Sphaerotilus montanus: one gene and its partner. Each later gene encodes a partner of the first gene's protein in a complex. Links are inferred from orthologs where the notes say so. Each region holds a gene or a part of one and is shown on either strand. Other genes may lie near its edges. The genes, in order: BDD16_RS06580 and dsbD.

Region 1 (3,195 bases):
ATCAGAAGCCTCGGTACGGTCAGTTCCTACAATCTTGCCCCATGAATGCGCCCTCCTCCCATGTTCTGTACCCGGCTCCGGCCGGCTCGCCTTCGCTCGACGTGCTGATCCGCGGCAGCGGCCCGGTCGGCATGGGCCTGGCGCTGGCGCTGGCGCGGGACGGGCTGCGTGTCGGCCTGCTCGGCGCACTGCCGAAGAAAGACGCCGCGCCGGACGTGCGCGCCTATGCGCTGAACGCCGGCTCGGTCACCCTGCTGCGCGAGCTGCGCGTGTGGGACGCGCTGCCCGAGGACGCCCGCACCGCCGTGCAGGACATGCGCATCCACGGCGACGACGGCGGGGCGATCGAGTTCAGCGCCTGGCAGCAGGGCATCGGCGAGCTGGCGTGGATCGTGGACGCTGCGGCGCTGGAGCAGGCGCTCGGGGAGGCCGTGCGCTACGCCCCGCATGTGCAGCGGCTGACGCAGCCCGCCGCCGCGCAGCTCACCGCCGTCTGCGAGGGCAAGGATTCGGCCACGCGCGAACTGCTGGGTGCAGGCTTCGAGTCCTTCCCCTACGGCCACCACGGTGTGGCCGCCCGCCTGGTCAGCGACCAGCCGCACCACGGCACCGCCTGGCAGTGGTTCCGCCACCCGGACGTGCTGGCGCTGCTGCCCTTCGACCGGCCGCAGGTCGCGCACGGCTTCGGCCTCGTCTGGTCGCAGCCCCAGGCCGAGGCCGAGCGGCTGCTGGCGCTGTCGGACACCGAATTCGAGACCGAACTGAACGCCGCCACGGGGGGCGCAGCCGGCACGCTGCGGCTGGGCTCGCCCCGGGCCGCATGGCCGCTGCGGCTGGGCCATGCGCAGCGCTGGTGCGGACCGGGCTGGGTGCTGCTGGGGGACGCGGCGCACGCGGTGCATCCGCTGGCCGGGCAGGGCCTGAACCTGGGACTGGCGGATGTGCGGGCGCTGGCGCGGGTGCTGGTCGAGGCCCGGCGCACGATGCCCTGGAAACCGCTCGGCGACGAGCGCACGCTGCGCCGCTATGCCCGCGAACGCAGCACCCCGACCCGCGCCATGAGCGGACTGACCGATGGACTCCTGCACCTTTTTGCACAGCCTTCAGCGCCGCTGAAGGAACTGCGCAACCATGGCATGACTCTGGTACATCATCTCGGCCCGCTCAAGCGCTGGCTGACCGCCCGGGCGCTCGATGCCTGAACTTCCGCACCAAGGAACCGCACCATGACTCCGCGCCTCGCCACGTTCGCCGCCGCCGCGCTCGCCGCCCTGACCCTGCTGGCAGGCCCTGCCCGCGCCGACGAAGCCGACATCCGCAAGACGCTGACCGAGCGCTTCGCCAACCTGCCCAGGATCGACGAGATCCGTCCCTCGCCGATGGCTGGCGTCTGGGAGGTGCGCATCGGCACCGACATCATGTATTCCGACGCCAAGGGCACCTACCTGCTCCAGGGCGCGCTGATCGACACCGCCACCCGCCGCAACCTCACCGAAGAGCGGGTGGACAAGCTCACCGCGATCGACTTCGCCAGCCTGCCGCTGAAGGACGCCATCGTCTGGAAGAACGGCAATGGCAAGCGCAGGATCGCCGTCTTCGCCGACCCGAACTGCGGCTACTGCAAGCGGCTGGAAAAGGACCTCGTCAATGTGAAGGACGTGACGGTCTACAACTTCCTGATCCCGATCCTCGGCGGCGACTCGCCGGACAAGGCCAAGGCGATCTGGTGCGCCAAGGACAACACGGCCGCCTGGCGTGGCTGGATGGTCGATGGCAACGTGCCCGCGCGGGTGATGGGCCAGTGCGACGCGTCGGCGATCGAGCGCAACTCGGCCCTGGCGAAGAAGCACCGCGTCACCGGCACCCCCGCCATCGTGTTCGAGGACGGCACGCGCGCCCCTGGCGCCATTCCGGCCGCGGAAATCGAGAAGCGGCTGGCCGCGAAGTCCTGAGGGCCCGTCCCCGGCAGCGCGGCCGCCTTCAGAACGGCCGCTCCCCGATGAAGTTGCCTGCCGGCCGGTACTGGCAGACCCAGATCTGGTCCTTCGCGGCGCACACCCGCACGGCACAGCCCACCTCGCGGGTGGAGCGCCAGACGATCTGGGTGTAGTGGCCACAGGTCTTGCCGGGCGTGCAGGTGTTGGCCTCTACCTGGAAATCCGCCGATTCGCGGCCCCAGACGTCGGTGACAAATCCGGGGCGGACGTCCTGCACGGTGACCAGGCCAGTGCTCCAGCGGATGGGGCTGGCCCAGTAGAGGTTCTCGCCCAAGTCGGGCGTGTCGCTGTGTTCCATGCCGCATTGCCCGCCCTGGTCGAGCCGCGCCGCCCAGCGGGCGGAGGATTCCGCAAGTCCCTCCGACCAGACCAGCGGCGGCACGCCGACGCGGGAGCGCCAGCGGTTGTGCGCCAGCAGGAGCTCCGTGGACTGGGCCTCGGCCAGGCCGGTGGCTGGATCCGCAACCGTTGGCGTCGCTGCAGCCACCAGCCCCACCAGGACGAATCTGCTCAGCACACGAAGGCCCGCACGAATGCGCCATAGGCCTCCCCGACCGGCAGTTCCAGATCCCGGTGCAGCACGCGCCGCAGCGCAGGTCGGGAGGCCCCGGTTCTCGGGTCGACGCCTGGGCGCGTCTCTTCACGCATGTAGAGCGCCGCGCCCCGCTTGTGCCAGGCCGGCAGCGTGTTGAACTGGATCCCGCCGCGAAAGAGCAGCTCGTTCTTGTCCGCTACCGACAACCCCGCCAGCGCCGCCGTCGCGGCCTGCGCCGACTGACCTTGTCCGCGCAGCAGCCAGTAGCCGTGGGCGTTGAGCGCATTGCGGTGGGCATCCTCGTGGCGCCAGCGGAAGTAGTCGATGACGTCGGCGGGGGTCGGCAGCGGGCAGATGCGTGCATCGAAACAGGCCATCTGCCCCATCGCCAGCGTGAAGCGCGCGCTGGCCTCGCCCGCCAGGATGGACAGGAGCTTGCGGGTCTTGCGGCCGAAGGTGGCGTCGTCGCGGCGCAGCAGCAGCGAGATCTCGTCGCTCTGGGTGTAGCCGTAGACGACGCCGAAGCCGCAGGCGGTCATCAGGTGCTCGACGGTGTCGAGCATGTGGTCGCGAAAGCGCACGTCGAACGGCGCGTCGAGCCGCCACACCTCGCGCGTCTGGCGCGTGAAGCCGCGGCCGTCCAGCCGCACGACGATGTGCAGG
Region 2 (3,171 bases), 3.1 Mb from region 1 along the record:
AGCCGCTCGATCGGCTGGCCGCTGGCGTCGGCCAGCGCGCGGATGACCGAGGCGGCCCACATGTGCGACGGGTCGCACATCGTGATGAGCTTCTGCCGGACAAAGGTGTCCTTGCGGCTGCCGGCGAAATGGGCGCGCATGGCCTGCGCGGGGGAGCCGCTGACCAGCAGGTCGTCGTTGTGGCGCGCTTCGGCTTCTGCCGCGGCTTCGGCCAGTTCGTTCTCGTCGGCCATGACGGCGGTGGAGGCGAACTCGGGCATCTCGACATCGGCGGCCGCGTCCTTGCCACTCGCGCGGGACGTGGCGTCCCGAATCGGGGTCAGATCGCCGAAGAGGCTCTTGAGCATGTTCATCGCGTGACGGAGCAGTCCGGGGAAAGGGGTGGGAGCATCGCTACTTTAGTCGCTGAAGCTGGCTGCGACCTGAGTTTGCGTGAAACTGCATGGAATGGACGCATTCCGTCATCAGGGTGATTGACGAATATGAAATCTGGAAATGCGTGATTTTCTGATCGTTTCGAAGAAAATGCACCCGGGCGCCTGTCCACAGTGTGAGTGCTTGTGACGAGGCGTCACCCGCGCACGCCTGTGCGGGGTGGACCGTGCCCCCTGAATCTGGTTGCCCCGTGTTTGATTCAGCGCGCAGAAATCCGTGTCTCGACAGGGCACACTGGTGGTCGGTTACGCTAGTCCGATGAAGATGAATTGCTTTTCTGGTTCCGATGTCCGGCGTCTGGTGTGGCGTTGCCTCGCTGCGGTACTGGTGTGGCTGGTGGTCACGGGGCCGGTGCGGGCGGCCGAAACCTTCCTGGAGCCGGAGCAGGCCTTCCGGCTCAGCGTGCGGGTGGCCGATGCGCAGACCCTGGCACTGCGGTTCGAGGTGGCCCCCGGCTACTACCTGTACCGGGAGCGGTTCGAGGTGCTGCCCGGCGGACCGGATGTCGTGCTGTCGCCGCCGGTCTATCCGGCGGGGGTGGTCAAGTTCGACGAGACCTTCCAGAAGGAGGTCGAGATCTACCACGACGTCCTGGAGGTGCCGCTGGCGGTGCAGTCCGCCCCCGGGCAGTTCACGGTGAAGGTGACGCACCAGGGTTGCGCCGACAAGGGCCTGTGCTATCCGCCGCAGATCCACCAGCTGCAGGTGCGCCAGGAGGCTGGTGCGCTGCGGGCGGTGCGTGTCGTGGCGGCGGACGCGACCGGGGATGCCGCGTTGTCCTCCGCCGAGGCAACGCCCGCGCCCGAGGCCAGTGTGTTCGACCGCTTCGGCACCGTGCTGCGCTCGGGCAACCTGTGGGGTGTCGCGGGGGTCTTCGCGCTGGCTGGCGTGTTGCTGTCGTTCACGCCCTGCGTGCTGCCGATGGTGCCCATCCTGTCCTCGATCATCCTGGGACAGGGGGGCGGCGGCTCGCGCCAGCGTGGCCTGCTGCTGTCGGGGGCGTACGCGCTCGGCATGGCGCTGGTCTACACCGGCATGGGTGTGGCCGCAGGGCTGGCCGGCGAGGGACTGGCGGCGACGCTGCAGACGCCCTGGGTGCTGGGGGCGTTCGCGCTGGTGCTGGTGGGGTTGTCGCTGTCGATGTTCGGCTTCTATGACCTGCAGATTCCGGCGTCGTGGCAGACCCGTCTGCACGCCGCCAGCAGCCAGGTCGAAGGCGGTCGCTATGGCGGTGTGTTCGTGATGGGCGGCGTCTCGGCGCTGATCGTCGGGCCGTGCGTGGCCGCGCCGCTGGCGGGTGCGCTGGTCTACATCAGCCAGACGCGCGACGTGGTGCTCGGGGGCGTGGCGCTGTTCGCCATGGCTTGCGGCATGAGCGTGCCGCTGATGCTGGTCGGCTTGTCGGCGGGTTCGCTGCTGCCCAGGGCGGGTGCCTGGATGGAGTGGGTCAAGCGCAGCTTCGGCGTGATGCTGCTGGCGGTGGCGGCCTGGATGGTCTGGCCGGTGCTGTCCTTCGGATCCACCGTGGAGGCTGCAGGTGCCTCCAGCCACACGATACCGGGCGATGGCGTGGTGTTCCGCCGCGTCCGCACCCTGGCCGAACTGGACGAGGCCGTGCGCACGGCAGGGCGCCCGGTGCTGTTCGATTTCTATGCCGACTGGTGTGTTTCCTGCAAGGAAATGGAGCGCTTCACCTTCACCGATCCGGCCGTCAAGGAGCGCCTGGCCGGGATGCTGCTGCTGCAGGTCGACGTGACGGCCAACAACGCCGACGACAAGGCCCTGATGCGCCGCTACGGCCTGTTCGGGCCGCCGGCCATCCTGCTGTTCGACACTGCCGGGCGCGAACTGCCCGCGCACCGCGTCATCGGTTTCCAGCGCGCGGGCGACTTCCTGTCCCATCTGGATGCGGCGCCGCTGCGTCCTTCATCCCCCTGAACCATGACTGCACCTGCTCCCACCACGCTCACCTCGACCTGCGACCTCTGCGACCTGCACAAGGGCGATACCAGTGGCGCCTTCCGCGTCCTGCCGCCGGTGTTCCGCTCGTTCGGCGGCCGTGCGGCCTTTGCCGGCCCGGTGACCACCGTGAAGTGTTTCGAGGACAACACCTCCGTCAAGGCGGCGCTGGAAGGCCCCGGCCAGGGGCGCGTGCTGGTGGTCGATGGCGCCGGCTCGCTGCGCCGGGCACTCATCGGCGGCAACATCGCGGCCGCGGCGGCGCGCAACGGCTGGGCCGGTGTCGTGGTGGATGGCTGCGTGCGCGATCTGGCGGAACTGGCCGCCTGCGACGTGGGCCTGTTCGCACTCGCCCCCATGCCGCTGCCGACCGACCGCCGCCAGGCCGGACTGGTCGATGTGGCCGTGCAGATCCAGGGTGTGACCGTGCGGCCCGGCGACTGGCTGGTGGCCGATGCGGACGGCATCGTCGTGCTGCCCGCCGCGCGCTGAACCCCGTCGAACGGGCCTGAATCGGCCCGGATCTGCACGAAATCCCGGCGTTTGCATTCCGAGATCATCGATTCAGGTCGTGCGGTTCATCACGGTCAGGCGGGGTGGTGCATACAGCACGGTGGCATGGGCGCCGAAAAGTGGCTATGCATGTGCTCTCCGTCCCGTCTGACCTCCTCGCGCCCTCGGTGGCGTCGGCCTTGTCCGATGCACCGATGCTGTCGGCGCTGGTCGCCGACATCGGCATTCCGCCGTGTCCTGACATGCTGTTGCGCCTGCGCGCCG

The links.
Region 2: the proteins of BDD16_RS06580 (region 1) and dsbD are in contact, whole or in part, in a crystal structure (PDB 1JZD), measured with the Escherichia coli proteins. The link is inferred for Sphaerotilus montanus from one-to-one orthologs.

The regions. Positions count from the first base shown.
Region 1 is NZ_JACCFH010000001.1:1,466,839-1,470,033, forward strand. The notes cover bases 205-3,089. They hold BDD16_RS06580 (DsbC family protein), read left to right. Parts: upstream 205-1,226; coding sequence 1,227-1,952; downstream 1,953-3,089. Other genes in these bases: BDD16_RS06575 (FAD-dependent monooxygenase), read left to right, coding at 205-1,202; BDD16_RS06585 (CAP domain-containing protein), read right to left, coding at 1,981-2,514; BDD16_RS06590 (tRNA(His) guanylyltransferase Thg1 family protein), read right to left, coding at 2,508-3,089. Also shown: BDD16_RS06570 (MOSC domain-containing protein), read right to left, coding at 1-2; more of BDD16_RS06575, read left to right, coding at 42-204; more of BDD16_RS06590, read right to left, coding at 3,090-3,195. UniProt on the Escherichia coli protein: Acts as a disulfide isomerase, interacting with incorrectly folded proteins to correct non-native disulfide bonds.
Region 2 is NZ_JACCFH010000001.1:4,520,518-4,523,688, reverse strand. What follows is about bases 173-3,033. They hold dsbD (protein-disulfide reductase DsbD), read left to right. Parts: upstream 173-693; coding sequence 694-2,373; downstream 2,374-3,033. Other genes in these bases: BDD16_RS20650 (HDOD domain-containing protein), read left to right, coding at 3,033-3,033; rraA (ribonuclease E activity regulator RraA), read left to right, coding at 2,377-2,886; BDD16_RS20665 (roadblock/LC7 domain-containing protein), read right to left, coding at 173-353. Outside these bases: more of BDD16_RS20665, read right to left, coding at 1-172; more of BDD16_RS20650, read left to right, coding at 3,034-3,171. UniProt on the Escherichia coli protein: Required to facilitate the formation of correct disulfide bonds in some periplasmic proteins and for the assembly of the periplasmic c-type cytochromes.